DNA from 4 places in the Bacillus sp. iso_77 genome. Region 1 is predicted to be linked to each of the others. Evidence: riboswitches for the same ligand, from Rfam matches in the RefSeq annotation. Region 1 holds a riboswitch; each other region holds the start of a gene.

Region 1 (7,498 bases):
CAAGTGGGCCATTGGAACAGAAATGAATTTAGTGAAACGCATCATTGACCAGCACCCTGACAAACAAATCGAATCCCTTAATCCAGATATGTGTCCATGTTTGACAATGAACCGTATTGATCTGCCTCATCTACTATGGTCACTTGAAAGCATTGAAAAAGGGGAGCCGGTCGGTTTGATTCAAGTGAATGAAGAGACGACAAAAGAGGCATTGCTCGCTTTAAATAAGATGCTCACCATTAAATAATGAAGTGTCCCCTCCTATCAGAAAACAAGTTTTTATCATATCGGCTTGTAAATAGGCATAAATTTATGTTGAAACATATTGTACTTCTGACATAACCGCTACGTTCACGTTTTGCATAGGAGGGGAAAACGTTGAAAATTCATATTGTGCAAAAAGGAGACTCCCTTTGGAAAATTTCAAAGAAGTACGGAGTCGACTTTCAAGAATTGAAAAAATTAAATTCGCAGCTCAGTAATCCAGATTTGATCATGCCAGGAATGAAAATCAAAATTCCATCTAGTGGTGTTCCTGTAAAAACCGATCATCACAAAGCAAAAGAAATGCCAAAAGCAAAAGAACACCCGTATGTAAAAGAAAAGCCAAAGGATGTCGTGCAAGTTCAAGATACGAAGCCGAAGGAAAAGCCGAATGAACCGGTACCTTATGTGCCACCAGTACCAAAGATTGAACAGCCAGTTTTTCCACAAGTTGATGTAAACTATTATCAGACGAATCTCTACCAGCCATTCACGCCTCCTCCCAAAAAAGAACATCATGAGAAAAAAGATCACGTTCATGAAAAGAAAGATCATGTTCATGAGAAAAAGGATCATAAAGATCACAAGGACCATTTTCATCATGAAAATAAGGATCATTTCAAAGATGAAGTGGCGAAGGGATATGATCCATTCATTCATATCCCACATCAAAAAGAGGAGGGAAAAGATATGGAACATAGTAATTACCCAAACCTTCCTAATTTCCCGCAAATGCCGAATGTTGGAGGGGCAGCAGTAGGGGGCATGGCTGAAAATAAAGAGCATCACCACCATCATCAAGAGTCATATGATCCTTATTATGGTTATGGTCATTACATGCCAGCAATGTATCCATATCCGCAGCAAATGGTACCCGCTTCTCCTATTTTACCGGGATCAGGCCTTTGTTATCCGGTACAGCCGTATTATCACCATCACATGATGCCGTATCCTTACCCGGCGGCTCAGCCTTATTATCCTGCGTATCAAGCACCGGCTTATTACGGTGAACATCATGAGCATCATGCAAACGATGGGCATCACTGGCACCACCATATGCATCCAAATGCAGGCGCAAATGCAAATGCAAATGCAAATGCCAATCAAGGCTTTTATCCAAACGCTCCAAATGAAGCATATGGCAAGGAAGACTGCGGATGCGATGATGGCATGAAGCATCATCAACCATGGCCTGGACATTATCCAACCCCTGTTCCATATGGTCAAATGGGTGCTTATCCAGCACAGCCTTATATGCAGCAGCCTTATCAAAACCCATCTGTCTTTGCAAGACCAGAAGAAGACGAAGAAGATTAATGACACAAGGGACGATCTCAATCGTTCCTTTTTTTGTTTATAACTGACAGCTTGTTTTTGTCCTCAACTGTACATGCTAAAACAGAGCCTGTTTTGCGCTCATGAGATTCAATTTGTACAGGGGGTTTTTCGTTTGAGACAAAAATGGCAAAAAACAATCGCCTTAGTGCTTCTACCTATTGGATTAACGGCATGTGGTACAAATAACAATGCGGGTGTAGATACACGTCATAATCAATCAGGTCAGCCAGTTGGATACCACTCCAATCAACAGGCAACAGACAACAACCAAGATCATCAAGGACCGGTTTCTGAGCTTATGGAGGGAATGAACGGAAGAAATACAACGAATGTTGATTATCGTTCACGCCCTACACAGGATCAAGTGAGAATGCCACTTACTGGTGGAGATGGACGCTACAGTCATGGAGATATGAACTATCATAACCAAATGTCGTTCTCTGGCTACGATAAACAAGAGAACATCCAGCGTTCAAGAAAAATCGCTAACCGAGTGAACAAAATGAACCATGTGACAGACTCACAAGTTATGGTGACGGATGAAAATGTGTATATTGCTCTTAAAACAGATGGGCGCTTGACATCAGAGGGTGTATCACAAGTAGAAGAAGCAGCGACTCGTTATGCAGATGGTAGAGCTGTCCAAGTCATTAAAGACGAAGGCGCATTTACACGCTTCAGAGATATGAGAAAAACGCAATTTGAAACAGGTCAGACAGGCATGACCCGATAAGCTGGAATAAAAAAGGCTAAAGTTCATGACGAACTTTAGCCTTTCTTTAAAAATAAACTTTGATCCCGATATAAAATTCATAAAAGAAATAACAGCCAAATCCAAGTAATAAAATACCGGCAATAATGGATGTCCACTTAATCATTGTTCGGTTCATCACTTTTCTTGTTAGGGAAACAATCGTGAGAAGACCGATGTCATGAAGAAGAATCCCTGCCAAAATACCCGTAGCAGCCAATATAAATTCAGATGAATTTGTATTTTTATAAGCATCTGCCAGTACAGCACCAAACACAGATACCCAGAACACAAGGTTTCCAGGGGATACTGCGACGAGCAGCCCATTTCGGTATGTTTTAGCGAATGATTTATTCACTTTTTCTCCTGCTAAATGGATGTCTTGATCCGCATTTTTAATCGAATCGTAGGCAAGAATCATTAAAAAGATGGCACCGATCAGCCAGAGCGGAATTTGGATAAAGGGCAAAGATAAAAATTGAGCAAATCCAGCATATAAAGCCAAGATGAGCAATATATCGATGGTCATACCACCAGCGCCTACAGTTAATCCATGAAAGAATCCGTTTTTTAATCCCTGCTTTGTCATTTCAACCGTGATCGCTCCAACAGGTAGAGCAATTGAGAATCCAACGACGATAAATGTAAGAAATGTTTGCAATCGACTAGAACTTCCTTTGAATCATGTTTGTATAAAAATTCTCCGTTTAGATTAATTATACATAATAGGAGAAAAGGATCAATGATTATTTCTGATTTAATCGAAATGAGAGAGATAGATCGTGTATATAAAGATGTATATCGTGAAGATCATGTATTCATTGTAGGGGAAAGGAACTATTTTCCTGAAACTTCTTTTTTTCATTTCTCAGCTATGCTACACTGTTGTGGAAATCAATATAAGTGACTAGGGGTGCCCGGAAATGCGGGCTGAGAGAGAAGACAAGCTTCTTAACCCTTTGGACCTGATCTGGCTCGTACCAGCGTGGGGAAGTTGAAGATGATACATGTGCCATATGAATGGCATACATGTTTTTTTCTGACGACGAAACCAGGTTCTTTACATAGAATCTGGTTTTTTGCTGGTGCTGATTCCATCCTGACCGGTCACACGAAAAGAAGGAGAGAACAGCAAATGAATGAAAAGACAAATGTTCCATCATCGCAATCTTTATTATCAAATTTTGAAGGCAGTCGAAAGGTATATGAACAAGGTTCAAGACCTGACATTTTGGTGCCAAAAAGAGAAATCGTGCTCACAAATACAGTGACACAAGCAGGTGATATCCAAAATGAACCGATTCGTGTGTACGATACAAGTGGACCGTATACAGATGAGGAGGCTCATATTGATGTCACAAAGGGATTAAAGCGCCTGAGATCAAAATGGATTAAAGAAAGAGAAGATACTGAAAGCTATGAAGGGCGTCAAGTAAAGCCAGAAGATAATGGATATCGCTTGAATGGGAAAGAATCCTTTCAAGCTGCCCATACAGATTTTCATCATGTGCCGCTCCGCGGGAAACAAGGTGCTTGTGTGACGCAAATGCATTATGCAAAAAAGGGGATCATTACGCCTGAAATGGAGTTTATCGCTTTGAGAGAACAGCTAAGTCCTGAGTTTGTTAGAGAGGAAGTGGCTAGTGGAAGAGCGGTCATTCCAGCGAATATCAACCATCCTGAAAGTGAGCCGATGATCATCGGGAAGAATTTTCACGTGAAAATTAATGCGAATATTGGCAATTCAGCTGTGACGTCGTCCATTGAAGAAGAGGTGGAGAAGATGACATGGGCAATTAGATGGGGGGCAGATACGATGATGGACCTGTCTACAGGAAAGGATATTCATACAACGAGAGAATGGATTATCCGCAATTGCCCAGTCCCAGTAGGAACTGTCCCGATTTATCAGGCACTTGAAAAAGTGAATGGAATCGCAGAAAATTTGACGTGGGAAGTATACCGAGACACATTAATTGAACAGGCAGAGCAAGGGGTTGACTACTTCACCATTCATGCGGGCGTCCTGTTAAGGTATATTCCGCTCACAGTCGATCGGGTCACAGGAATTGTTTCAAGAGGCGGAGCCATTATGGCAAGATGGTGTCTCGCTCATCATCAAGAGAACTTTCTGTATACCCATTTTGAAGAAATTTGTGAAATCATGAAAACGTATGACATTGCCTTTTCGCTTGGGGACGGGCTCAGACCGGGATCCATTGCGGACGCAAATGACGAAGCGCAGTTTGCAGAGCTGGAAACGTTAGGGGAATTGACAGAGATCGCTTGGAAACATGATGTACAGGTCATGATTGAAGGACCTGGTCATGTTCCAATGGATAAAATCAAAGAGAATGTCGATAAGCAGATGGAGATATGCAAAGAGGCACCTTTTTATACGTTAGGTCCTCTAACAACAGATATTGCACCGGGATATGATCATATTACATCCGCGATCGGTGCGGCGATGATTGGCTGGTACGGAACCGCCATGCTGTGCTATGTGACACCAAAAGAGCATTTAGGTCTGCCGAACAAAGAAGATGTAAGAGAAGGCGTCATCGCCTATAAAATTGCCGCACATGCAGCTGATGTAGCAAAAGGACATCCTGCTGCTCAAAAGCGTGATGATGCCTTATCGAAAGCGAGATTTGAATTCAAATGGCGGGATCAATTTCACCTGTCACTTGACCCAGAACGAGCGCTGGCATTCCATGATGAAACATTGCCTGCTGAAGGTGCTAAAACCGCTCATTTCTGTTCCATGTGTGGACCAAAGTTTTGCAGTATGAAAATTTCCCATGACATCCGCAACCAATCAGAAGAAGTGAAAAGAGAGATGGAGAAGAAGGCAAAAGAGTTTATCAATCAAGGCAGCCAAATCTATCAATCCTAAAAAAAACCTCGCACTCCTCTAGTGCGGGGTTTTATAAAACGGCTGAAATGGCTTTTCTTACGAGGTGCAAAAATGCTCTTACTGCAATCGCCATCGTTTCAACACTTGGGATGAGGGCATCTGTTAAATGAAACAGGACTGTTTGTCTCTCTGGAGATGTTCGTTTTTTCTTTTGTTTCATAAAGGTAGCCTCCTTTTCATTCAATATACTTCTTTTGAAGAGTACATAGATAGATATGTTGTGCGAATTTAAACAAAATTTAAACTTCTTGTGTTTAGAAGGAAAGAAGCAGGGGAAACGGATTGAATAGAGAATGAATGAAAAGAGCTGACCGATTCGGTTAGTGAACAAGACAGAGTGGAAGGTGATCTTATGATGAAAGTATTTAAGGTAACATTTCATATGAACAATGGGGAAGTGCTCGATTTCGAGCTGAAACGTCCAGCTACCTATGATGTGTATAAAAAAATTGAGGAAGCCAATCATTGGTTTAAGCTGAATAATGAAATCATTAACCTATTAAATGTGAATAGTATCCATGTAGAAACAGAATAAAACAGAAAGCCGCTCAAAGAGAGCGGCTTTCAGCGTGTAGACAAACCCTCGCATTCTTTGTCAGTCCTGCGTGCCGATGCTCACGAATGTCAAATTCGCTCCGCGCCGGTACTCGTCCTTCCTAGAATTCAAAGGTTTTCTATCACGCTGAAAAGAAGACAAAGGGCTAAAATCAAGTTCATTTTAGCCCTTTGTCAACAATCTGAAAGCCGCTCTTTTCGAGCGGCTTTCATTATGCAGTAAAATCATTTCGGTTGTTCAGCTGACCTCGAGACAGCCAGTTTTTCTTATACAAATAGGCAATCACTTCAAGCCACAGCCGCGGCGCTTTTTTAGGGAAAAAAGGTTTTTGATAATAGGCGTATGCAGCTTTTAAATCATCCCATTGATGACATGTTTTCGTTTGCGTGAAGCGGGCGACGTCAATGACCCTGACGCGGCCATCCTTTGTTAAAATTAAATTCCGCAGATGAATATCAGAAGGATTTAAACCTTTCGCGCGTGCTTCTTCCAATGCATCATCTACTTGTTCAATCATTTGTTTTTTGATCGGAATTCCTTTTGTCAGGCATTCATAGAAAGTATAACCTTTAATATATTCCATTAAAATATACTGATCCCCAGACTCGTAAATCTCAGGATAATAGGAGGAGCCGGAAAGTTTTTCATAAATTGCAGCCTCTTTGCGGGCGATGTTTCGATAAGAAGGAAAAAAGACTTTTAACGCCATTTTCTTGCCGTCTTTTTTGTATGAAAATACATAGGCACTTCTTCCTTTGCCGCACAGCTCAAGCTCAGCCGGTTTAAAGACGAGCTTATTAAAACGCTTTTCTTCTTGATACTGAATCGATTCGGCTAATCTTTTGACATCTGACATTGACTTCACCTTCTTTGGTTTCAGTTTATGCGGCTGAAAAACGAATGATGAAAAAACCATGTAATTCGGTAGAGCAATGGATTGTATAAAACATAACATTTACGCACGAAGGATACAACGAAAGACTCTCAATATGTGTCAAGACATCGATTTGGTTAATGTGTAGCAAAATGGGTCAAACTACATATGTCATGCATCGATCTTATGTTCTAAAGAGGTGTAAATAGTGAAAGTGAAAATAAAGTATTTCGTTACAGGACTTATCATGACAAGTGTACTCTTTTTCGCTGTTGATATGGAAGCAGCAGAACACTTGCAAAAAGAGTCAAAAACCATCAACGTTCAGCTTGAAAAGGTCTATCTAGACGGCGATGTAAGTATTGAAAGACAGCGGGCATCATTAGAAGACAAAGACACATTTTGGGCCCAGTATAAGGGCTGGACATTGGTAGAACAGCGAGAGGATTTTGCCCTTTTTAGAAAGCAAATTGACGATATATCGCCTTTGAGTAAAGCAAATGGATATATCGGATTATCAGAAGACGGCGTGATTTCTACGTTTCATGGAAGGCCTGACGGGTGGGCGGAGCCTATTCATCTCTTTTTTCAAATTGATACGTCCCGCTTGGAAAGTCATGTAGAGCAGCAGCTTGCACAAGGCATTCCGTTTCGAACAAAAGATGAATTTGAGCATGTGCTTGAAGTCATGAAACCTTACCGAAATGAACAATCGTTTTAATCGTATGACAGCTTGCTGGTGTGAAGACCGCAAGCTCTTTTTCATGGGTTGACTATGAAAAAAGGCTGAGCGAACGT
Region 2 (7,498 bases), 320 kb from region 1:
GTAATGGGGAGAAGCCCAAAGACAGCTCCTAGATTAAAGGCTGCTTGAATCATAATTTGAAAAGTAAGCCCGATCGTTAATAGCTTTCCAAATGGATCTTGTAAACCTTGAACGATTCGAACGGCGCGATACATGATGAGTAGGTAGGCACCCATCACAAACAACAGCCCCATGATTCCCAGCTCTTCACTAATGATGGCCATAATAAAATCTGTATGGGCTTCAGGAAGAAATCCTAGTTTTTGTATGCTTCCGCCTAAACCATTCCCGGTCAGTCCTCCTGAATCCATGGCGAGATAGGAATGGATCAGCTGATAACCATCTCCATCTTCATACATGAAAGGATCACGAAAAGAAGTGATCCGTTTCAAACGATAAGGAGCGGTCACAGCAAAAAAAGTGATCCCTGCCGCAGCTGTCGAACCTAGTAGAATGAGGTGGCGTGTTTTAAGTCCAGCACATAATAAGACGATACCGCAGCTCAATAAAATAGAAACTGCTGTACCTAAATCTGGCTGTTTTAAAATCAATAAAAAAGCTAGACTTAAAAGAAGAAGTGGAGGTAGTACTCCTTTTTTAAAGGATGTAATGTACGCTTGTTTCCTTGCATATACATAGGCAAAATAGATGATCATCACTAATTTCACAGCCTCAGACGGCTGGATGATCAGAGAGCCTAATTGAATCCATCGTTGTGAATTGTTTTTGACAACGCCGATTCCTGGAAGCAGGACAAGGATAAGACATAACAGTGACAGCATCACAAACCACCGAATCCATTTACGGTAAACTTGATATGGAACCAGGGCCGCAGCGATGAAAAAGAAGAATCCAATCAAAAGCCATTGCCACTGTTTCATGAAGAAGTAGCTGCCCTTTCCATATTTTATTTCGCCTAAAGGATAACTCGCACTGTACACCATTAGTAATCCAAAGAAACAAAGACAAACAATCGTCCCAGCAAGAATGTGGTCGATTTTTTTTAGGTGAGAAAGAATCAATGACATCACCTTCAATCCCAGTTACGTCCAAACATGTAGGATGAGGACCTCAAATTGACACTAAACACAAGGCCAATGGCAATCATATTGGTTAAAAGCGCACTGCCTCCATAGCTGATAAAAGGAAGGGCAAGACCAGTCACAGGCATTAGCCCTACTGTCATCCCAACGTTTTGGAAGACTTGAAAAACGATCAGCCCAACCACTCCAGCACATATATAAAGCCCATAAAGGGTATTCGCATGCATTGCCACATGAATCATTCGATAGACCATCATAAGATATAAACAGATCAATAGGGAGGCGCCGATAAAACCAAACTCCTCGCCAATGACTGCAAATATAAAATCTGTATGGGCTTCAGGGATATTTCCCCCTTGTACTTGATTTCCTTTTGTATACCCGCTTCCTGATAATTGCCCTGACCCAATGCCAAGCATTGCTTGTTTCAGTTGATACCCATATGTCGAATCAAATTCATCTGGGGAGAGCCACCCATAAATGCGATCAAGCTGATGAGGTTTAATCACTTTTGTAAAGTGCTCAAAATGTTCATTGTGCAAGTAGGTCAAAAATGCAAGAAGCGCGAGAAAAGAAGCGATCAATGCAGCGATCATCTTACTTGAAATGCCTGACACAAGCATCAGTGTAAAAGCGATAGACAAGATCACAAGTGCCGTCCCCAAATCTGGCTGAATTAAAATCAGGAAAAAAGGAACAGCGGTCCAGCATATGATGTTCATTGTAGGAATCATGCTTTCTTTAAACGAAAAGCGCTGATGTTTGTATCGATTTAAAATAGCCGCTAACAGAAGAATGACAAAAATTTTCATAAATTCTGATGGTTGCACTTTCATGGGTCCCAAGCTGATCCACCTTTGAGAGCCATTTTGATTCGTGCCAAAAAAATGAACGAGAATGATGAGAAAGAGACCACCTGCAAATAATCGAAAAGATAACCGCTCAAGCAGTTCATAATCAAAGTAAGCAACTGCCGCCATAAGGCCAAAGCCGACGATATACCAGAAAACTTGTCTTTTGACGAAATAAAACATATCTTGCGTTTCATACTGTCCCGATCCGCTATACACAGCCAGCAGGCTGATCACAAAGAAGCAAATGACAGTGAATAATAATGCGAAGTCAATGCTGTTCTGTTTTTTCATGTCTCTGTCACCTGCTATGACCTATTTGTCAGCTGGTTTAATACGACCTGCACCGCTGCAGCGTCATCAATATAGCCGATCGGAAAAATATAATCTGGTATTAAATCAACGGGCATAATGAAGTAAAGTAATGCGCCTCCCATCAACATCAATTCTCGAGAAGTCCCCCGTCCGCTCATGAACGAGCAGTACATGCTTTTCAATTGATCAAGAAATGGCCCAACACCGCTTATCGTATCTATCTTTTTTTCAAAATATGCCGAGATCGTTTCTTTTCCCTCGTCTGATTGACTATAGGTCTCATATTCATTTAGCTTCTGTTTCAGTTCATTCTCGCTGAATTTCCCGTCATAGACATCATGATCTTTCAGCGTTCGCTCAATCTCTTCTACGGCTTGAATGAACGTATTACCGTGAACTCTTTCGTTTTTAATTGAAAATCCAGCCGTGGCCAATAGATGATCTAAAGAAATGTGTAGAGCATCTGATAGCCGCTGTAAATGGTTCAAAGTCGGTTTTCTTTTTCCGTTCATGATTCTAGACAGTGTGGCTTTATCAATTTCTGTTTGTGTACTGAGTTCTCTTAATGAAAGAGAACGTATTTGCAGTTGTTCTTTTAAAAACTGCCGAAGCTCAGTTGTTTTAAATTCCATCTCTTTCTTCACCCTTTTCATAAAGTTCAACTCTTCAATAGAAGAAGTCGTACCCAATATATAGGGGTGTTGACAGAATGTCAACGAATATCCATTAGAGATTGATTTTTATAAAATAGCAACTTATCATATGAAACATAGAGTAAGAAATGGCTAAAAGGGGTGTGCAGATGAAGGTTAGACATGCAGTACATAATGATATTCCTAAAATTGCCGAAATTCATGTGAAGAGCTGGCAAACGACTTATCACGGCATTATTTCACAAGAGTATTTAGATGCTTTGAATGTAGAGGAGCGGGAAGAGAGCTGGAGAAGCAGGTCGCTTGAAGGCACGTTTGTCGCAGAGGATGCTGACGGAGTATTTGGTTTTGCTTCCTTCGGAAAACAGCGTGATGAGAGATATTCAATATATGATGGCGAGCTTTATGCCATCTATTTGTTGCAGAGAAAACAGAAATCAGGAGCGGGTATGGCTTTGATTGCAAAAGGTGTGGATTATTTAATAGAGAAAGGCTATCAGAATATGCTGCTCTGGGTATTTGAGCAAAATTCAGCGAAGCAATTTTATCAAAAACTTCAACCTAGTTTTGCCGTCACCAGCCAGTTTGAGCTGGCTGGTGAGAACCATGAAGAAATAGGGTATGGATGGGAGCTGTCTGTACTAAGTGCTCAGATTCAACAGATTATATCGTCAGCTTCCAGTAATAATGAGAGAAAAAAGTAAAAAGGGTGGCGAGTAAAATATAAGATATAAAAGGAGAAGCCTCTACTTTTCCTTTCACACCTGCTATTTTTAATGCCTCATAGAAACTGGCCAAAAAGTAGGCGAGACTGAGGATGTAACAGCACAGCATAATGGAGTAAGGATTCATTGTCGTACCTCCAGCATGAAATCTTCTACTATTAATAGATTCAATAGAGCAGCAAATTATGCATAAAAAAATAACCCGCTGAAACAGCTGGGTTATTTTTGTCGAGGAAAAACCAAACGAGACGCACTAGGGATGAGTAAACAAAGAACAATACTACAAATGATAAATGAAGGAATCATATATGTGCTGTTATAAACTAATGAATACACCCATCCTGGTGTTCCTTTTGGTGCATAATGAGAAAAGAAAACTACACCTGAAATAAAGAACGTCAGCAGTCTGAAGAAACTGGCGACAAATACAGCTAGGATAATATAGAAGAATTGTTTCTTTCGCTTTTTATCCTGAATGGCTTTTTTAATTGATCCTGAGAATAGCCCGCTTAAACAAATCACAACAGATGCGACAAAGTAATCGAGAAACCCTTGTACAGGTGTAGCAATAATAGGATTGTTCATCAGCTGCAGTCCTGCGATTAACACACCGATGATAAATCCAGCAGACACGCCCCATCTAATGGACATGAGAATGACAGGAATCATGATCAGTGCAATTGACCCGCCGTTTGGCATTCTTAAAAAGAGACCTGATAAATAATCTAAAACAAGTGCAAGAGAAGTCATAATGGCGATCTCCATCAGTCGTACTAATTGATTTGATTGCTGCATAAAAAAATCCCCTTTTCACGAATTGTGCAAGGAGAGACCATGTCAGGATGAGTATGTGATTCATAGAAAAACATATCGGCTTGCATACATACATGTATGCAAGTGATTCCACATTCCTACTTCAGTATTAACTGACAGGTTCAAAGGGTCAGAACAACGAATTGTTCACTCTCAGCACGAGGCTCCCCCTGCGGTTATTAAATTTCAATCTATTATAAATATACTAAAGACCTACAGGATCAACAATAGTGAATTACTGAGAGAAGCCCTTTTTGTACGAATATATAGAAAGAGATCAGGAAAAATAAATTATTTAGAAAAAATACTTGTTTCTTCTTTTAAAAGGTGTTATATTTGTATTCGCCGCTGAAACAGCGCGGTTGAGAAATAACATTCGAGAAAAAAGTTGTTGACTTCATTTTGATAGAATGTTATATTAATAAAGTCGCTTCTGAGCGATAACGAAGATGATCTTTGAAAACTAAACAAGACAAAACGTACCTGTTAATTCGAGTTTTTATAAAAAAATCCTATGATACATCATAGGTAGTCAGTCAGACTGACGAGGCAGGAAATGATCACATGCTAAGTTCGCTACATCGTGTAGCAACGCATGTGTGATATGCATCCTGCATACCTCGGAGAGTTTGATCCTGGCTCAGGACGAACGCTGGCGGCGTGCCTAATACATGCAAGTCGAGCGGACAGAAGGGAGCTTGCTCCCGGATGTTAGCGGCGGACGGGTGAGTAACACGTGGGTAACCTGCCTGTAAGACTGGGATAACTCCGGGAAACCGGAGCTAATACCGGATAGTTCCTTGAACCGCATGGTTCAAGGATGAAAGACGGTTTCGGCTGTCACTTACAGATGGACCCGCGGCGCATTAGCTAGTTGGTGAGGTAACGGCTCACCAAGGCGACGATGCGTAGCCGACCTGAGAGGGTGATCGGCCACACTGGGACTGAGACACGGCCCAGACTCCTACGGGAGGCAGCAGTAGGGAATCTTCCGCAATGGACGAAAGTCTGACGGAGCAACGCCGCGTGAGTGATGAAGGTTTTCGGATCGTAAAGCTCTGTTGTTAGGGAAGAACAAGTGCAAGAGTAACTGCTTGTACCTTGACGGTACCTAACCAGAAAGCCACGGCTAACTACGTGCCAGCAGCCGCGGTAATACGTAGGTGGCAAGCGTTGTCCGGAATTATTGGGCGTAAAGGGCTCGCAGGCGGTTTCTTAAGTCTGATGTGAAAGCCCCCGGCTCAACCGGGGAGGGTCATTGGAAACTGGGAAACTTGAGTGCAGAAGAGGAGAGTGGAATTCCACGTGTAGCGGTGAAATGCGTAGAGATGTGGAGGAACACCAGTGGCGAAGGCGACTCTCTGGTCTGTAACTGACGCTGAGGAGCGAAAGCGTGGGGAGCGAACAGGATTAGATACCCTGGTAGTCCACGCCGTAAACGATGAGTGCTAAGTGTTAGGGGGTTTCCGCCCCTTAGTGCTGCAGCTAACGCATTAAGCACTCCGCCTGGGGAGTACGGTCGCAAGACTGAAACTCAAAGGAATTGACGGGGGCCCGCACAAGCGGTGGAGCATGTGGTTTAATTCGAAGCAACGCGAAGAACCTTACCAGGTCTTGACATCCTCTGACAACCCTAGAGATAGGGCTTTCCCTTCGGGGACAGAGTGACAGGTGGTGCATGGTTGTCGTCAGCTCGTGTCGTGAGATGTTGGGTTAAGTCCCGCAACGAGCGCAACCCTTGATCTTAGTTGCCAGCATTCAGTTGGGCACTCTAAGGTGACTGCCGGTGACAAACCGGAGGAAGGTGGGGATGACGTCAAATCATCATGCCCCTTATGACCTGGGCTACACACGTGCTACAATGGACAGAACAAAGGGCTGCGAGACCGCAAGGTTTAGCCAATCCCACAAATCTGTTCTCAGTTCGGATCGCAGTCTGCAACTCGACTGCGTGAAGCTGGAATCGCTAGTAATCGCGGATCAGCATGCCGCGGTGAATACGTTCCCGGGCCTTGTACACACCGCCCGTCACACCACGAGAGTTTGCAACACCCGAAGTCGGTGAGGTAACCTTTATGGAGCCAGCCGCCGAAGGTGGGGCAGATGATTGGGGTGAAGTCGTAACAAGGTAGCCGTATCGGAAGGTGCGGCTGGATCACCTCCTTTCTAAGGATATATGGAGCAGCGCACGTTTTTCGTCTTGTTTAGTTTTGAAGGATCATTCCTTCAAACATGTCTCTAGCGAGACAGGATTGTTCTTTGAAAACTAGATAACAATAAGTAATACATTCACATTGAATGCAATGCAAAGTTCATCACACATAGTGATTCTTTCTAAAGTAAGAAATGGTTAAGTTAGAAAGGGCGCACGGTGGATGCCTTGGCACTAGGAGCCGATGAAGGACGGGACGAACACCGATATGCTTCGGGGAGCTGTAAGCAAGCTTTGATCCGGAGATTTCCGAATGGGGAAACCCACTGCTCGTAATGGAGTAGTATCCATACTTGAATACATAGAGTATGAGAAGGCATACCCGGGGAACTGAAACATCTAAGTACCCGGAGGAAGAGAAAGCAAATGCGATTCCCTGAGTAGCGGCGAGCGAAACGGGAACAGCCCAAACCAAGAGGCTTGCCTCTTGGGGTTGTAGGACACTCTATACGGAGTTACAAAGGAACGATATAAGCGAAGAGGTCTGGAAAGGCCCGCCAAAGAAGGTAACAGCCCTGTAACTGAAATGTTGTTCTCTCCAGAGTGGATCCTGAGTACGGCGGAACACGTGAAATTCCGTCGGAATCCGGGAGGACCATCTCCCAAGGCTAAATACTCCCTAGTGACCGATAGTGAACCAGTACCGTGAGGGAAAGGTGAAAAGCACCCCGGAAGGGGAGTGAAATAGATCCTGAAACCGTGTGCCTACAAGTAGTCAGAGCCCGTTAACGGGTGATGGCGTGCCTTTTGTAGAATGAACCGGCGAGTTACGATCCCGTGCAAGGTTAAGCAGAAGATGCGGAGCCGCAGCGAAAGCGAGTCTGAATAGGGCGCATGAGTACGTGGTCGTAGACCCGAAACCAGGTGATCTACCCATGTCCAGGGTGAAGTTCAGGTAACACTGAAT
Region 3 (7,498 bases), 1.1 Mb from region 1:
ACGATATCGAAGAAGATTATGACTATGCGTATGTAGAAGTTCGTGAAACTGGGACAGACAAATGGACAACCATTGCTGGTAATATTACGAATGATCGAAATGAGGCAGGAGCGAATGAAGGCAATGGCATCGATGGAAAATCGGATGGCTGGGTAGATGCATCCTTTGACCTTTCTGCTTATGCAGGGAAGAAGATCGATCTGCAATTCCGCTATACAACCGATGCAGGATATTCACTGCCAGGTTTATTTGTAGATGATCTAAAGATTACAGCAGATGGAGCAAAAGTGTGGTCAGATGATGCCGAGGGAACGTCCACGTTCACTTTTAACGGATTCTCTCAATCTAATGGAAAACAATATGCCGCTCAGTATTATTTACTAGAATGGCGCTCTTATGCTGATGTCGATAAAGGCTTAAAGCATATCAAACGAGGAGCAAGTCTGATGAGCTATAATAACGGTTTGGTCGTGTGGTACGTCGATCAATCGTACAGTGATAACTGGGTTGGAAAACATCCAGGGAACGGCTTCCTTGGAGTCGTAGATGCAGATCAACAAGTGTTGAAATGGAGTGACGGCTCTATTGCAGCGACAGGTTTCCAAGTACATGATGCTGCATTCTCTTTGAATCCAAGCACGAAGCTGAATATTGATTATACAGCGACAACAGGCTTAACCTTAGAGGATCGCTATATCCGCCCAACGCGTACATTTAGTGATAAAAAGAACTATGTGAATCCAAATAACCCGGATGCAGGACGTGATGTGCCAACATACGGCCTATCCTTTAAAGTCGTCGGACAAAGTAAGGACCGTTCTGTTGGAAAGGTATTAATTTCTAAAAGCAACTAAACAAAAAGCCGGATTCTATCCATGAATCCGGCTTTTTGATACGTTAAGACATGGATTTTTAGCGTATGACTCGTCTTTGATCGAATGTTTGTTCTTTTTTATTTTGATATCCGAATGAAACCATTATATAATAGAGATTGGAAGGTTTTTCTTTCATTCAATGTTCTTTTTAGTTGTTAAAAAACCAAGAAAGGATGAGCGTTACCAATGAGTTGTGTCACTGCCAAGCAATTAAAGGTGATTCGAGGGACGATGCAGACTTTTTGCAGCCATTTAGAGTATGATGGCCACGGTAAGCTTCATATTAATACCATCATGGCTTTTATTAAAAAGGAATTTGGTGTAAGAAAAATGAAAGACATTCCACAAAGTCGTTTTCATGAGGCGTTAGAGCTAATCCAAGACTTTGATTTATACACGGACAAAATACAAATACGAGACCGTCTATCAGAAAGGAATTCACTAAATTGAATATTTTAGCAATGATTTTAGTAGGAATTGTCGCTTTAGAGCACATTGTCATCATGTTACTAGAAATGTTTTTTATGGAATCAAAAATGGCGAGAAGATCTTTCAATCTGCCTGAACACTTACAAAAGGATCCAAATGTGAAAGTGATGTTTGCTAATCAAGGGCTATACAATGGCTTTCTAGCTGCTGGACTCATTTGGGGGCTCATTCTTGGTTCGAATACCGTAGGATATATGATTCAGCTATTTTTCGTTCTTTGTGTGTTCATCGCAGCAGTATTTGGCGGTGTGACGTCTAATAAATCGATTATCATCAAACAAGGGTTACCAGCTTTTCTTGCATTAATTGCACTTATCCTGGCTATATAATCCTATCAGCGTGATAGAAAACCTTTGCAGTTTAGGAAGGACGAGCATCGGAGCGAATTTGACATTGGTGAGCACCGAAGCGCAGGACTGACACTGAATGCGAGGGGTTTGTCTACACGGTAAAGCCGCCCTAGAGGGCGGCTTTTATCTTTTACGCATTCCCATCAAACGAATAATGGACGTAAGACAAAGGGCAACAGCGACAGCCAATATGATTTTTCCATACATGACGCCCGTAAGATTCATTAAAAAGACAGCCAATATGATACAGAGCGTGATGATAATCATCACAATCGAATAGGTTTTCATCTCTTTTTCCACTCCTTTTAAATTCCCTCTAGCGCAAGAGGCCTGTCAATTGTTTCTCATATTATATCATTTCATCACAATTTTACATGAAATTCCCTGTCAATAGAATGTGACAGAATGATTAGATTTGAAGTGAGGCTATATTTTTTAAAAAATCGGGTATAACATAAAGAGTTGTATCCAAGTCTGATTGCTTGATATTTAATTGTGCAAAATATAAAATAGCCACATGATAAATAGAAAGGATGATAAAGTTGAGCAAGAACGTTTTATTAGTATCAACAAGCAGCTCAGAAATGAACGGACACCCAACAGGCTTATGGCTAGAAGAATTAGCCGAGCCATTTCATATTTTTAAAGAAAATGGACTCAACGTGCAAATTGTTTCAATAAAAGGTGGAACAGTACCGATCGATAAAAATTCAATTCCTGAAGGAGTTCCAGCACAATATCAAGATGTGTATGAATTACTTCAAGACACAAAGGCACTGACCGATGTAAACCCAGCTGAGTATGATGGCATTTTCTTTGCTGGAGGACATGGCCCAATGATCGACTTTGCGTCCAATCAATTGGTTGCCGATGCGATTTAGCGATTTCAGACAAAAATGGAGCCGTTGGGGCAGTTTGCCATGGCGTTTCTGCCTTTGTTGATGTGAAGGATCGTGATGGAAAATCATTTATCGACGGCAAGAAAATAACAGGATTCACAAATGAGGAAGAGGATGCTGTTCAATTGACATCTAAAGTTCCATTTTTATTGGAAACAAAACTTCGCGAGCAAGGGGCAGCATTTGAAAAAGGCGATGCATTTGCGCCATTCGCCGTTGTAGACGGACAAATCATTACTGGACAAAATCCAGGATCAAGTGCAGAAACAGCACGTTTATTTGTCAAAACCATTGCATAAATCATCAAAAAACCAGTCGTGACGCATACGGCTGGTTTTTTGTTATAAAAATTTCCTAAAAAAGCCCAAAACAAGTATTAGAAAAATGGTAAAATAATCACAGGGTAAAAAACCCAAATTAGGGAAAAGGGGATGTTCCTGTGAGAGCATTTTATGTCAAAATCACCGCCGCCTTACTGTCTATTTTATTGGTCACAACAGGTTTATTTTCACCAGCAATCAAAGCAGAAGATGCACCAAAATCAAGTGAAAAAGTATCGCCACTGACTGAAAAAGCCATTCAGCAAGTGCAAGAGTCGTTTGAAAAGCAGGATAAAGGGACTGCGGTTCAACAGAAGGAAGTAAAAAAATCATTTAAAGTAGATAAGAAAAAGGGAATAAGTATTAAACGAAAAGCGGCTACAGATGGAAAGATGCGCACGTCTGCCGTTCGCTCTATTGATGGACTAGCCATTAATCAATCGGCAGTTTTAAACGAGGAAGATCCAGTTGATTTATGGTTCTTAAGTACATCGTCCTCTCAGGCGCTCATCAGCCGGATTACCTCTCCAAATGCTGATTATTTCGTTCAATTATTTGTTATTGATTATGAAGAAGGACAAGCTTATCCAACGGATCTGATTCAACCGGCAGGCAGTCTGCTTGCGTTAAGCAATTTACCAGCGGGTGATTATGCGTTTGGTATTACTAGCGGTGGAGACTTTGGAGACTCATATACATTACAGGTGAATGCAAAAAACCCACCAAATTTCACAGGTGCTGAATCCCTGTCATCAACATTGCAATACTTTGTTGCTTCGTATGCCAATGGGGATGTTTTCGCAAATGGTACAAAAGTATATAACAAACAATCTAAGACCGCTGATTATAAATGGGAGCGTGTATTTTATTTCTCATATGATGGAAAATATCAACAGAGAACGCATTCTGTTGACAGTGTAAAAGTGAAGAGTATTTCGGCACCAGTATCGTACTCTGCTCCATATGCGAGTTCCTCTGAGGCCATTCTTGTCTACTTAGATGTGGAGACATTATTTATGTATCATGAATCATCGTTTGCTAGTGGGCAGTACTACCATAGCAGCTTTGTTGATACTCTCGGAAAGACAACGCCAAGGCGTTTAGACATTGATGACCTGACAAATTACGGCGATCATATTTTGGCTGTTGATTTAAAGACAGGAAAGCCAATTGATTTCTTCAGTGTCCTTAATTTCTACTATGCGGCAGGGATCGAGAAGCTGCCAACGATCAATACATTGAATTAAGATCGGCGGTTGACATCAAATCGCCACATGTGTAGAGTAAAGATAATTAAATGACAAAAGTCCACTAGGGGAGTCATGTATGACTGAGACAAGAGGAAATCTTGGACCCTTTGAACCTGATCTAGTTTGTACTAGCGGAGGGAAGTGGAGCTGGACCTTGTCTTATTCATGATTGAATCGATAAGAAGGCCGCTCCATTTGGGGTGGCTTTTTCATTTATTCAACTGAAAAAGAGGAGGCTTTTTTTATGACATTTTCAACCCAATTAAGGCAAGAAGCAGAACCATTATTTGAAGCGATTTATCAGCATCCGTTTGTGAGAGGACTCGCAGCAGGAGAACTCGAAAAGGAACAGATCATTCATTATGTCAAACAGGATGCGGAATATTTAAATGCCTTTATTAAAATTTATGCGGCAGCCATCAGCAGATGTACAGACAGAGAGGACATTACTTTTTTCCATCAACAAATGGCTTTTGTCCTTGATAGTGAGACACATCCTCATCAAAACCTTTGCCGAGTGGCAGGTGTCGCTTATGATGAACTGCAAGGTGCGTCTTTGGCGCCAAGTGCTCATCACTATATTCATCACATGCTGCAAGTCGCAAAGGAAGGGACGCTAGGAGAAATCATTGCGGTTTTGCTCCCTTGCCCTTGGACCTATTGGGAAATAGGCAAACGAATGCTTAAAGATGTTGAGCCCGACCCTGCCCATCCATTCTATGAGTGGATCACGTTTTATGGCGGGTTAACGGACTCTGTTACAGTGGAGCTTTGCAAACGGCTTGATCAGTGGGCGGAAGGAGCAAGTGAGAAGGAAAAGGAGAAAATGAAACAGCACTTCATCTTAAGCTGTCAGCTTGAGTATAAATTCTGGGACATGGCCTTTACTGTCGAAGAGTGGCCTGTCCAAATGGAGGTGCATTCTTCATGACATGGAAGATGAAAGAAGTCGTTCTTGCTGTCATTTTATCAGTGGCATGCGGAGTCATCTATTTAGGGTGGTCGACTCTTTATTTACCGATTACAGCCCTTGTCGGTCCAGCAGGAGGCAACATCATGTTCGGAATTTGGGTCATTGCCAGTCCAATCGTTGCTTACATTATCCAAAAGCCAGGAGCTGCCCTCATCGCAGAAACAGCTGCCGCTGCCGTGGAATTACTGACAGGCAGCCACTTCGGTCTTTCTGCGCTTTTGATTGGTGTATGCCAAGGACTTGGAGCAGAAATCGCCTTCGCTCTTTTTGGCTATAAGCGATATCGCATGTGGACACTCATGTTGTCTGGTGCCTTTGCAGCAGTAGGGGCAATGGCATATAGCCTCATTGCCAATGGATTCGGCTATTACACGCCTCAAGTGTTACTCATGACACTTGTCACTCAAGTCATTAGCGGCATGTTACTCGGTGGTTGCTTGGCAAAGGTTGTGGTGGATGCTTTATCTAAAACGGGTGTGCTGAATCAATATGCCATCATGAAAGAAAAACGAAGTAAGGGTGACCAGCATGGATTCATTTCTCGCGTGCAGTAATCTCGCTGTCCGTTTTTATGAACAGCCGAATCCCGTTCTTCATCAAGTATCTCTTTCTATTCAAAAGGGGGAAAAGGTGCTGATATTAGGACCAAGTGGAAGCGGGAAATCTACGCTGATTTCTGTGCTTGCTGGCATTATTCCAGAGCATATGGAAGCTGAAGTACAGGGAGAAGTGATGCGGCAAAGGCATACTGGTGTCATGTTTCAAGACCCAGATTCGCAGTTTTGTATGCACCGAGTCAATGAAGAAATTGCGTTTAGCTTAGAGAATCGATCTGTCCCTCGAGAACAAATGGATGACATGATTCAGCATCTCATGAAAAAGGTACAGCTGGATGTCGACCCAAATACAGATATTCATACCTTATCTGGCGGAATGAAGCAGCGGTTGGCGCTTGCTTGTTTACTAGCATTAGAGCCAGATGTCCTGTTCTTTGATGAACCGACAGCACAGCTTGATCCAGCAGGAAGAATGGAGATATTTCAATTACTTCAGCAGCTTTCGGCTGAACAGAATCAGACGATGATTTTTGTGGAGCATGTGTTAGACGGTGTCATCGAGTGGATGGATCGGGTGATCTTATTAGATCATCAAGGCCGTATCATAGCAGATGGAACGCCAAAAGACGTGATGAACACATTTGAGGGAGAAATGAAAGAAGCCGGCATTTGGCGTCCGAAAATATTTCCCGAGAAATGGTCCAATGTCTTACAAGATCCGTTTCATTCACTGAGTCAAACACTCTTGCAAACCTTTGAGGCGAGAAAAGAACGTCATGAGAAATTGTCATCAACAGATCGAGAGGTCATTATTCGCACAGATCATCTACAATTAAGCTACGGGAAAAAAAGCATTATAGATGACCTGCACCTTAATATAAAAGCAGGAGATTGGGTTGCGATCATCGGTGAAAATGGCAGCGGAAAAAGTACGTTTCTTAAACATGTCATCCGTTTAGAACCAATAAAGAAAGGTCACATTTACTTAAAAGGAAAACATCTGAAAAAGTGGTCTGACCGAACATTATATGAAAAAGCAGGCTTTGTATTTCAAAATCCAGAACTTCAATTTATACAGGACACAGTGTTTGATGAAATCGCATTTGGTGGGAGACAGCGAAATTGGCCAGAGCCTGTTGTGCAAGAAAAAACGAATCAGCTATTGGTAGAGTTCGGCCTAGAGAAGCATAGAGACGCGCATCCTTTCACCTTAAGCTTAGGACAAAAAAGAAGATTAAGTGTTGCCACGATGCTTCTTTTTGATCAGGATGTACTCATTTTAGATGAGCCGACCTTCGGGCAGGATGAGAAAACGGCGAGGGAGTTAATCCGGCGTTTAAAAGAACGTCAACGACAAGGCACCACTATTATCATGGTCACACATGATATGGAACTCGTTGATGAGTGCGCTGATCAGGTGCTTGTTTTTCATCAAGGGGAGCATGTTTATGATGGTACGCCTTTTGATTTATTTTCTCATCAGGAACTTGTCACTTCCTGTGAGCTGAGAGTGCCGTTACATTACCGCTATATGGTTGAAAGAAAGGAAGTGATGACGATTGCAAAGTAATCACTCCTTTCTATCCACTGTAAATCCAGTCATGAAATTACTCGCCCATCTCCTTGCGATGTGCTGTCTGATGGCGATTTCTGATCCTAAAACGACGTTCATCATCTGGCTGTTTGCACTTGGAATTGGACTTGTCCTAGGCGGCTGGAATTTGAAATACCTCATCACCAGACTTGTACCTTATCTGCTCTTTTTCATTCTCGTGTTTTGGATGA
Region 4 (7,498 bases), 1.3 Mb from region 1:
CCAGACGATCTCCAACATAAGTAAAAATCAAACGAGCTCCTGCTTCGTGAAGTGAACGAGCAATTCCCCAAGCGATGCTTCGTTTATTGGCAACACCCATCACCACAATATTACGGCCTTCTAAAGAAAAGTTCATATGTATTAAAGCCTCCTATTTTTTCAAGACATAGTATTAGTACCTGATCATAATCTTATCACAAATCATGAGATATTGACAATTTCCGCTGAAAGAAAGTTTTTATTTCAGAAAAAAGACCGCCTTCACAAGTGAAGACAGTCTTCTTTTTATGCTTTGACTCTGTTTTGCTGATAAGCAAAGTGGTTAGTCGGTCCGTGCCCAGCGCCAATATTCAGAGGAAATTTGATCGCCTCATGGACAAAGGTTTCTGCCGTTTCAAAGGCTTCCTTCATGGAACGACCTTTTGCTATTTCTGCCGTTAATGCCGCTGCAAATGTACAGCCTGTTCCGTGTGTATGTGGTGTATCAATATGTTCATTACTGAGTTCAAAAAAGCTTTTTCCATCGTACAAAAGATCTGTAATGAGGCCGTCTGAAGGGCTATGACCTCCTTTGATCACAACATAGGACGTGCCAAGCTCATAAAGTCGTTCTGCTGCTCTATGGCGATCGTCTTTTGTCTGAATGCGCATGCCTGTCAGCACTTCTGCCTCAGGGAGATTCGGTGTGACTGCATAACTGACAGGTAATAACTGTGTTTTCATAGCAGAGACCGCATCTTCATTTAATAAAGAAGCGCCTCCTTTAGCAATCATGACTGGATCGACAATTAGTTTCAAATCATATTGCTTCGTCTTTTCAGCAACGACACTGATCATGTCGGCACTCCACAGCATCCCTGTTTTAGCGGCATCTGGCAACAAGTCTTCTGCTACTGCATCAATTTGACTTTCGAGCGCCTCGATAGACAGTGGATAAATACCGTGAACACCAAGTGTGTTTTGAGCTGTAATGGCCGTAATGGCGGACATTCCGTACACACCAAGCTCCTGAAAGGTTTTCAAATCTGCTTGAATACCTGCTCCACCACCAGAATCAGTACCTGCGATGGTTAATGCTTTTTTAATCGTCATGTCATCTCACCCTCTCATTAGCCAATCCATTGATGATAAATCGTTCTCGCTTTCGCAATATCATTTGTCCCATGTACAAGCGCTCTGCCATCTTTGAATAAAACGAGCTTGTACTCATCCTTCTGACACGAAAGCAAATAAGGATTTTCCAGCACATCCATTCCTGCTTTCTTTAGCTGACGTGCTACTTCATGCAGCGCCGGGGGTGCCCCTAGTGCACTGCGAATTTGTACGGTATTTCGTCCACATAATACATCTGCTTTTGCTCTTTGATCATAAGAGAGAAATGGATATGTCTTAAGACCGCAGCTTGGACATTGTTTCTTTTTTAAAGGCGTAACGGATCGAATATCAGATCGCTCGTTTGTCCATAAATCAAACGATCTTAATACCGGCGTGATTTGGTGTCCTGTTAAAAGCTTCAGTGCATCCGCCACTTGATAGGCCGCAACCTGCTGCACAACTGGACTAATAATTCCTGCTGTATCACATGTCATGCCTTGTGCAGGTAAATGCTCAAGCAGGCAGTGTAAACATGGTGTTTCACCAGGAATCACTGTGAATTGAATACCATAGCTTGCTACACAGGCTCCGTAAAGGAACGGAATTTGATGTTTGACGGCCGCATCGTTCGCAATCATTCTCACCTCAAAATTATCCGCTGCATCCACGATGATGGATGCCCCGCTGACGTACTCATCAATATTTTGAGCGGTCACGTCAAGGACGATTCCTCTCACGTGAACATCACTGTTCACCTTCTTGAGTCTTTTCTCAGCAGCCACAGCCTTTGGCAGCCGATCAAGAACATCTTGTTCTGTGTATAGCTGCTGACGCTGCAGATTGCTCCATTCAATATAATCTCTATCCAAAATGGTGACAGATCCTACGCCGGCACGGACGAGCATTTCAGCACTCGCTGTTCCAAGTGCCCCAGCCCCAATAATGACGGCCTTTGAGGCATGTAGCCGTTTTTGTCCTTCCTCTCCAATAGGCCTAAAAAGCTCTTGGCGTGAATAACGTGTGCTCAAAATGCTGGCATTCCTTCCTGCGGACTGCTGGCTGTTCCATAGTTTTTGAATGGAATACGGCCTGCCTCGAACCCGAGTCTTCCAGATTCAATCGCCAGCTTCATCGCTTTAGCCATTTTCACAGGGTCCTTTGCGCCAGACACGGCTGTATTCAGTAATACAGCATCAGCGCCCAATTCCATCGCATAAGCAGCATCCTTCGGAGAACCTACACCCGCATCAATAATAACTGGCACCTTTGCCTGTTCGATAATAAACGATAGATTCAGAGGGTTTAAAAGCCCTTGACCTGAACCGATTGGAGAAGCACCTGGCATAATGGCATGGACACCAAGTTCTTCTAATTTCCTTGCCAACACCACATCATCTGACGTATATGGCAGCACGATAAAACCTTCTTCTAATAACATTTCAGATGCTTTTAACGTTTCGACTGGATCTGGCAGAAGAGACCTTGAACAGCCAATGACTTCTACTTTGATCATGTCACACAGTCCAGAAGCTTTCGCTAAACGGGCAATCCGCACCGCTTCTTCCGCTGTACTTGCCCCGGCAGTATTTGGCAGCAATGTATAGGCTGATAAATCGAGCTGCTCTAAAAAATTGGGCTGTGATGGTTCAAATATGTTCATTCTTCGCACAGCAAAGGTCAAAATTTCAGCTTCTGATACGTTCACAGCTTCTTTTTGAATTTCAAATGATGGGTACTTCCCTGTACCAAGTAATAATCTAGATGTGAATGTTTTTCCGCCAATATGCAGCATGTTGTCATCCTCCTCCTACAAAGTGAACGATTTCAATCGTGTCATTTGGTTGAATTTTTACCTGTTGAAAGGCTTCTTTATCTATAATTTCTTGATTTTTTTCAACGATCACCACTCGGTTTTCAAGTTGATAGGCTGATAGCAGATCAAAAATCGTGCCATTTTCCTTATCGAAATCAACCATTCTTCCATTCAATTGAACTTTCATACGAACAATGCCTCCTTTCGCCCAATACGAAACACATGAAGCCATTCCTTATTCACAGACTCGCCTACTATCAAGCCGCGAATGATTTCCCCCGTAATCGGCGCAAGTAAAATGCCATTTCGGTAATGTCCCGTTGCAAAAAGAATACGCTCGTCTTCCGGATGTTTTCCGATATAGGGGTGCCGGTCGCTTGTCGCTGGCCGTAGACCTGCCCAGCATTGATCAATCGGCATCTCTCGAATAGAAGGCATGAGCTGAGATGCTTTTTGAATAACTGCTTCAATACCGCCAAGTGTCGGAACGGCCTGCCAGTCATTAGGTTTCATCGTTGCACCAATCACTAGCTTACCGCTATCCCTTTGAACGATATAACAATGATCATGATAGATGGTGTGTGCAAGCGCTGGACCGTTATTCCAAACAGACACGCATTCTCCTTTTACTGGATAGAGAGAATGTGATAACCCCAGTTCTTCCAAAAAACGGCCTGACCATACACCACTTGCTACAGTCAGATGATCACATGTGAAGATGCCTTTAGCTGTACTGACTGTCAAAGTTTCTTTTCCCCTCTTCACATCGATAACGGGGGTAAACTCCTTCACATCCGCTCCGTGCCGAACAGCCGCCTGCCAAAAAGCCCTGCATACCGCATATGGCTCGACATGTACATCATCTGCTATCAAGCCTGCTCCTACGATGTCATCTGCTATTTGAGGCATACGTTCTTTTACGCTGCTTGCTTCAAGCCATTCAAATGTGGGCAAATGCTGCATCCGGCAAAGAGCTCGCTTTTCTTGTTCTGTAAAAGCCACCTTCATAATCCCGCCCACTGATGTCCGAATATCAATGCCCGATTCATGCTGAAGGTCGACCGTTAATTTTTCATATAAAGCCTGACTTTGTCTGCCTACTTGAAAGAAAGTATCTTCATCACCTTCTCCTTCAGCATGTGCACCCAGCATGCCAGCAGCCGCACTCGTCGTTTGCTTCCCGATCTCATTTGCCTCAAATAAGACAATCTGCTTTCCTACTTTTGCAAGGTGATAAGCGATCGACATCCCTATGATTCCACCACCAATGATTGCAACATCATAATGCTTGTTCATAAGGATTCTCCTTTCGCTTTTTAGAAAATGTTTGCGCCATTTTGCGCGGCTGAGGATGAGCAAAAATTCCCGACATGACGGCTATTCCCTTTAAATCAACATGCATCAATTCTGGCAGTCGTTCTGGTGTGATTCCACCAATGACAACGACTGGAATGGACAGCGTAGAAGTCATGTTTTCCACAATCTTTATGCCTCTCGCCTGTAGTCCGGGTTTGCATGCGGTATCATACACATGCCCAAACATGACATACTCTGCCCCGTTCTTCTCTGCTGCTTTGGCTTCTTCTATCGAATGAACCGATACCCCCGCATGGAGATGAGGAAATTTTTGTCTTAATTCCTTTGGCGAAAAGCTGTGTCCTGGAAGATGAACCCGGTGAATATTGGTCAGCAGCGCAACGTCAACTCGGTCATTTATAATCAGCTTTTCTTTCGGAACACCTTCTGCTAGTAGTTGTTTCACGAGGTGAACCAGCTCACCTGCTGCCTTCGATCGTTCACGAATATGAATAAAGTCTACTTCAGACGCAATGTCTTTTATTTGCTTGATGAGCTCCCTGACAGGAAGCGTATCATTTGTCACTGCATGGAGTTCCATTTGCACCAACCCCATCTAAGCATGCTGTTTGCCACATTTCTTTTTCATACGCCATCTCCCAGAAATGGTATTCGTAATAGCTCGAAATCACGAAATTTTCTTTCATATTAGCCCGCACATGTTCTGGCGCTTTTTCTGCAAGTTCATCAAAACGGTTCACCTGTTCAAAAACAAGCTCTTTAAACCAATCCCCGCCATATGTCAAAATCCATTCTTGATAAATCGGATGGTCAGGCGTTGTTTGTTTCAGTTTTTCTCCTACCTCATAATAAAGCCAGTAGCACGGCAATAATGCGGCTAAAATTTCTTCAAAACGACCGCTTTTCACAGATCGGTACATATGCGAGGTATATGCATAAGCAGTTGGAGAAGGTTTAAAGTTTGCCAGCGCTTCATCAGAGATCTGGAGCAGTTCTGTGAACTTTCTATGCAGTGATAGCTCTGCTTCATACGTACCCTGCGCATGATATGCCATTCTGCCTGTCGTATGTAAGTCCTCACTAATAGCGGCTCCATACGATTGTACTTTTGCAAAATGAGTTAAATAGTACGAATCCTGCATCACATAATAAGTGAAACGATCGAGTGAAAGTGTGCCATCACCAATCCCTTTCACAAAAGGGTGTGTAAAGCTCCCATTCCACCATCTAGCTGCTGCTTCTTTACATTCGTTCGAAAATGTCATGTTCCTCTCCTCCTGTTTTTCCATATAAAAAAACCACTTTCCGCGTGGAAAGTGGTTTGGAATTTGTAAAAAGCATAGTCAAACACCGCACCACTTCCCTACGCAGGTATGAACCTGTTCAGGTAATGAGGGTCTAAAAGTCTACACTTTTATCTCAGCCCTTTTAAAGGACTCCCCTAGTGGATCAAACATATATTGTTGTACCTCTATCTTAATCAGGATTTGTTCATCGGTCAAGGGTTCATCGCAACTCTAATTGGGCTCTAAGTCCTGCCACATACTCCCGGGAGCCAGACACAAGCACGCGGTCACCGCTTCTAAGCGTCGTATCCCCATGCGGTACTAAGCTGTCAATTCCTCTAAAAATACGGACAAACACCAAATCGCCGGTAAAAGGAAATTCCCTCAGCATGACATTATGATACCGATGATTGTTCATTTGAATTTGATACAAAGAAGAATCCTCATTTGTTAACAAGCGAATCGCATCAGGTGCTTCAATCAATGCCCTCAGCACCGTTTTAGATGATAAGAAGTTAGAAAAGGTATCGATCCCTGCTTCCTTTAAAGTCAGCTCGGCTTCCGCTTTGTTAACACTTGCAATGACTTGTTTAGACCCTTCTTCTTTTGCAAATAAAGCAATTTCCTTATTTTTCGTTTCACTGCCTGTAGCTACAACGAGCACATCCTCTTGCCCGATGCCAGCCTGCCTGAGCGTATCATCGTCATATTGTTCAATCGCTTCAACTTCAAAGATGGAGTCAGCAAGCAAGGCTTCTTTATTTTCCTGAAAGACGTGTAAAATACGAATGTCATATTCATCCTGATGCAAATCAAGCGTCACAGGTAACGTCAGCTGATTCGCTCCAATAAACGTCACACGCTTTTTATGATTGGTTTCACGTTCTTGTTTAAATAACGCCTTAAACCAAACAGGCGTTAAAACACTCGTGAGCACAGCGACTAGAATAAGGGCTCCTGACATTTTATGATCAATGACACCAAGCCGCTCACCAATCGTTGCAGCAGCAATAACTAGGGATAACGTCGAGGTTAATAAAAAACCAGAACCGATAACTTTTTTCATGTCATACCATTTTTTTAAATAAAGAATCGGAACGAGTTTACTAAGCAATAATGCGATAAACAGTAGCGGAATCATGATCATGATGGTTGGATCTTTAAAGAGTGACCATATATTCAGGTCCACACCAACCATCACAAAAAAGATCGGAATTAAAAATCCATAGCCAAACGAGTCCAGCTGCTGTACGAGCTCTTTATTAGGCGAAAGAAGAGACACAAGCACACCTGCTAAAAAAGCCCCAAGAATATTTTCAGCACCGAGTGATTCAGATAAGGCAACTAAGACTATAATGAGAGTAAAGATGGCTCTTGTCCCAATTTGCACCGTTCCTTTTGACATTGACTGAAAAATGGACTTTGTCTTAAATACCCGGCCAAATAAATAAAGAAGAATACCTGCCGCAAATAATAATAAGAGCAACCACATGTTCCCTGTTCCATCGCCATAAATGGAGGAAAACACAGCAAGTAAAATCATTGTCACCAAATCAGCAATGACGGCTACAAGCAAAATGATTTGACCAATATTCGTCTGCATCAACTTTTCCTCTTTTAAGGTAGGAACCACGACACCCAATGAGATGGTGGAAATAATAAGCGTCATTAAAAAGGCATTTTGAATAAATCCTGCAAGGACAAACGCATAAGACAGGATAAAGGACATACAAAATACGCCAACAAAAATAATGGTCGCTGTTTTAAATGTATTCGGTTCTTTTAATCCATTTGGTAGTTCTCGCGCTTTCTTCTTTGATTCAAAAGAAGAAAAATCTATTTCAAGTCCACTTAAAAACATAAGAAAAATAAAACCTAGCATGGATAACGTATCTAGCCATGCGTCGTGTTCAACAACTAGTTGAAGACCGCTTTTTCCAATGATGAGCCCCATGATGATTTCAGCGACAACGACCGGGATGGTCAG

The links. Region 1 has a riboswitch for thiamine pyrophosphate ahead of thiC (phosphomethylpyrimidine synthase ThiC). Riboswitches for the same ligand answer to the same signal wherever they lie in the genome.
Region 2: linked by a shared signal. The riboswitch ahead of thiT (energy-coupled thiamine transporter ThiT) and the one ahead of thiC (phosphomethylpyrimidine synthase ThiC) in region 1 are both predicted to bind thiamine pyrophosphate.
Region 3: linked by a shared signal. The riboswitch ahead of tenA (thiaminase II) and the one ahead of thiC (phosphomethylpyrimidine synthase ThiC) in region 1 are both predicted to bind thiamine pyrophosphate.
Region 4: linked by a shared signal. The riboswitch ahead of tenA (thiaminase II) and the one ahead of thiC (phosphomethylpyrimidine synthase ThiC) in region 1 are both predicted to bind thiamine pyrophosphate.

What each region holds. Positions count from the first base shown of each region.
Region 1 covers NZ_CM149683.1:2,425,286-2,432,783, reverse strand. Annotated here, with positions in the region: gene nadA (quinolinate synthase NadA) at 1-247, shown strand, start outside; gene safA (SafA/ExsA family spore coat assembly protein) at 379-1,581, shown strand; gene AC0VYC_RS12505 (YhcN/YlaJ family sporulation lipoprotein) at 1,715-2,335, shown strand; gene AC0VYC_RS12500 (LysE family transporter) at 2,382-3,014, opposite strand; TPP riboswitch at 3,253-3,362, shown strand; gene thiC (phosphomethylpyrimidine synthase ThiC) at 3,489-5,249, shown strand; gene AC0VYC_RS12490 (hypothetical protein) at 5,281-5,430, opposite strand; gene AC0VYC_RS12485 (hypothetical protein) at 5,623-5,805, shown strand; gene AC0VYC_RS12480 (serine/threonine protein kinase) at 6,038-6,682, opposite strand; gene AC0VYC_RS12475 (intercompartmental signaling factor BofC) at 6,909-7,421, shown strand.
Region 2 covers NZ_CM149683.1:2,748,239-2,755,736, reverse strand. Annotated here, with positions in the region: gene ftsW (putative lipid II flippase FtsW) at 1-1,007, opposite strand, end outside; gene rodA (rod shape-determining protein RodA) at 1,013-2,167, opposite strand; gene AC0VYC_RS14195 (DUF1232 domain-containing protein) at 2,182-2,841, opposite strand; gene AC0VYC_RS14190 (GNAT family N-acetyltransferase) at 2,991-3,545, shown strand; gene thiT (energy-coupled thiamine transporter ThiT) at 3,786-4,361, opposite strand; TPP riboswitch at 4,458-4,560, opposite strand; rRNA gene AC0VYC_RS14180 (16S ribosomal RNA) at 4,997-6,545, shown strand; rRNA gene AC0VYC_RS14175 (23S ribosomal RNA) at 6,728-7,498, shown strand, end outside.
Region 3 covers NZ_CM149683.1:3,553,350-3,560,847, reverse strand. Annotated here, with positions in the region: gene AC0VYC_RS18340 (immune inhibitor A domain-containing protein) at 1-854, shown strand, start outside; gene AC0VYC_RS18335 (ORF6C domain-containing protein) at 1,062-1,325, shown strand; gene AC0VYC_RS18330 (DUF1304 domain-containing protein) at 1,322-1,693, shown strand; gene AC0VYC_RS18325 (hypothetical protein) at 1,838-2,002, opposite strand; partial or broken gene AC0VYC_RS18320 (type 1 glutamine amidotransferase domain-containing protein) at 2,257-2,912, shown strand; gene AC0VYC_RS18315 (hypothetical protein) at 3,053-4,180, shown strand; TPP riboswitch at 4,237-4,340, shown strand; gene tenA (thiaminase II) at 4,428-5,114, shown strand; gene AC0VYC_RS18305 (ECF transporter S component) at 5,111-5,710, shown strand; gene AC0VYC_RS18300 (ABC transporter ATP-binding protein) at 5,685-7,283, shown strand; gene AC0VYC_RS18295 (energy-coupling factor transporter transmembrane component T family protein) at 7,273-7,498, shown strand, end outside.
Region 4 covers NZ_CM149683.1:1,150,107-1,157,604, reverse strand. Annotated here, with positions in the region: gene fabI (enoyl-ACP reductase FabI) at 1-136, opposite strand, end outside; gene thiD (bifunctional hydroxymethylpyrimidine kinase/phosphomethylpyrimidine kinase) at 286-1,092, opposite strand; gene AC0VYC_RS05785 (thiazole biosynthesis adenylyltransferase ThiF) at 1,110-2,123, opposite strand; gene AC0VYC_RS05780 (thiazole synthase) at 2,120-2,887, opposite strand; gene thiS (sulfur carrier protein ThiS) at 2,892-3,095, opposite strand; gene thiO (glycine oxidase ThiO) at 3,092-4,204, opposite strand; gene tenI (thiazole tautomerase TenI) at 4,188-4,805, opposite strand; gene tenA (thiaminase II) at 4,780-5,490, opposite strand; TPP riboswitch at 5,569-5,678, opposite strand; gene AC0VYC_RS05755 (monovalent cation:proton antiporter family protein) at 5,732-7,498, opposite strand, start outside.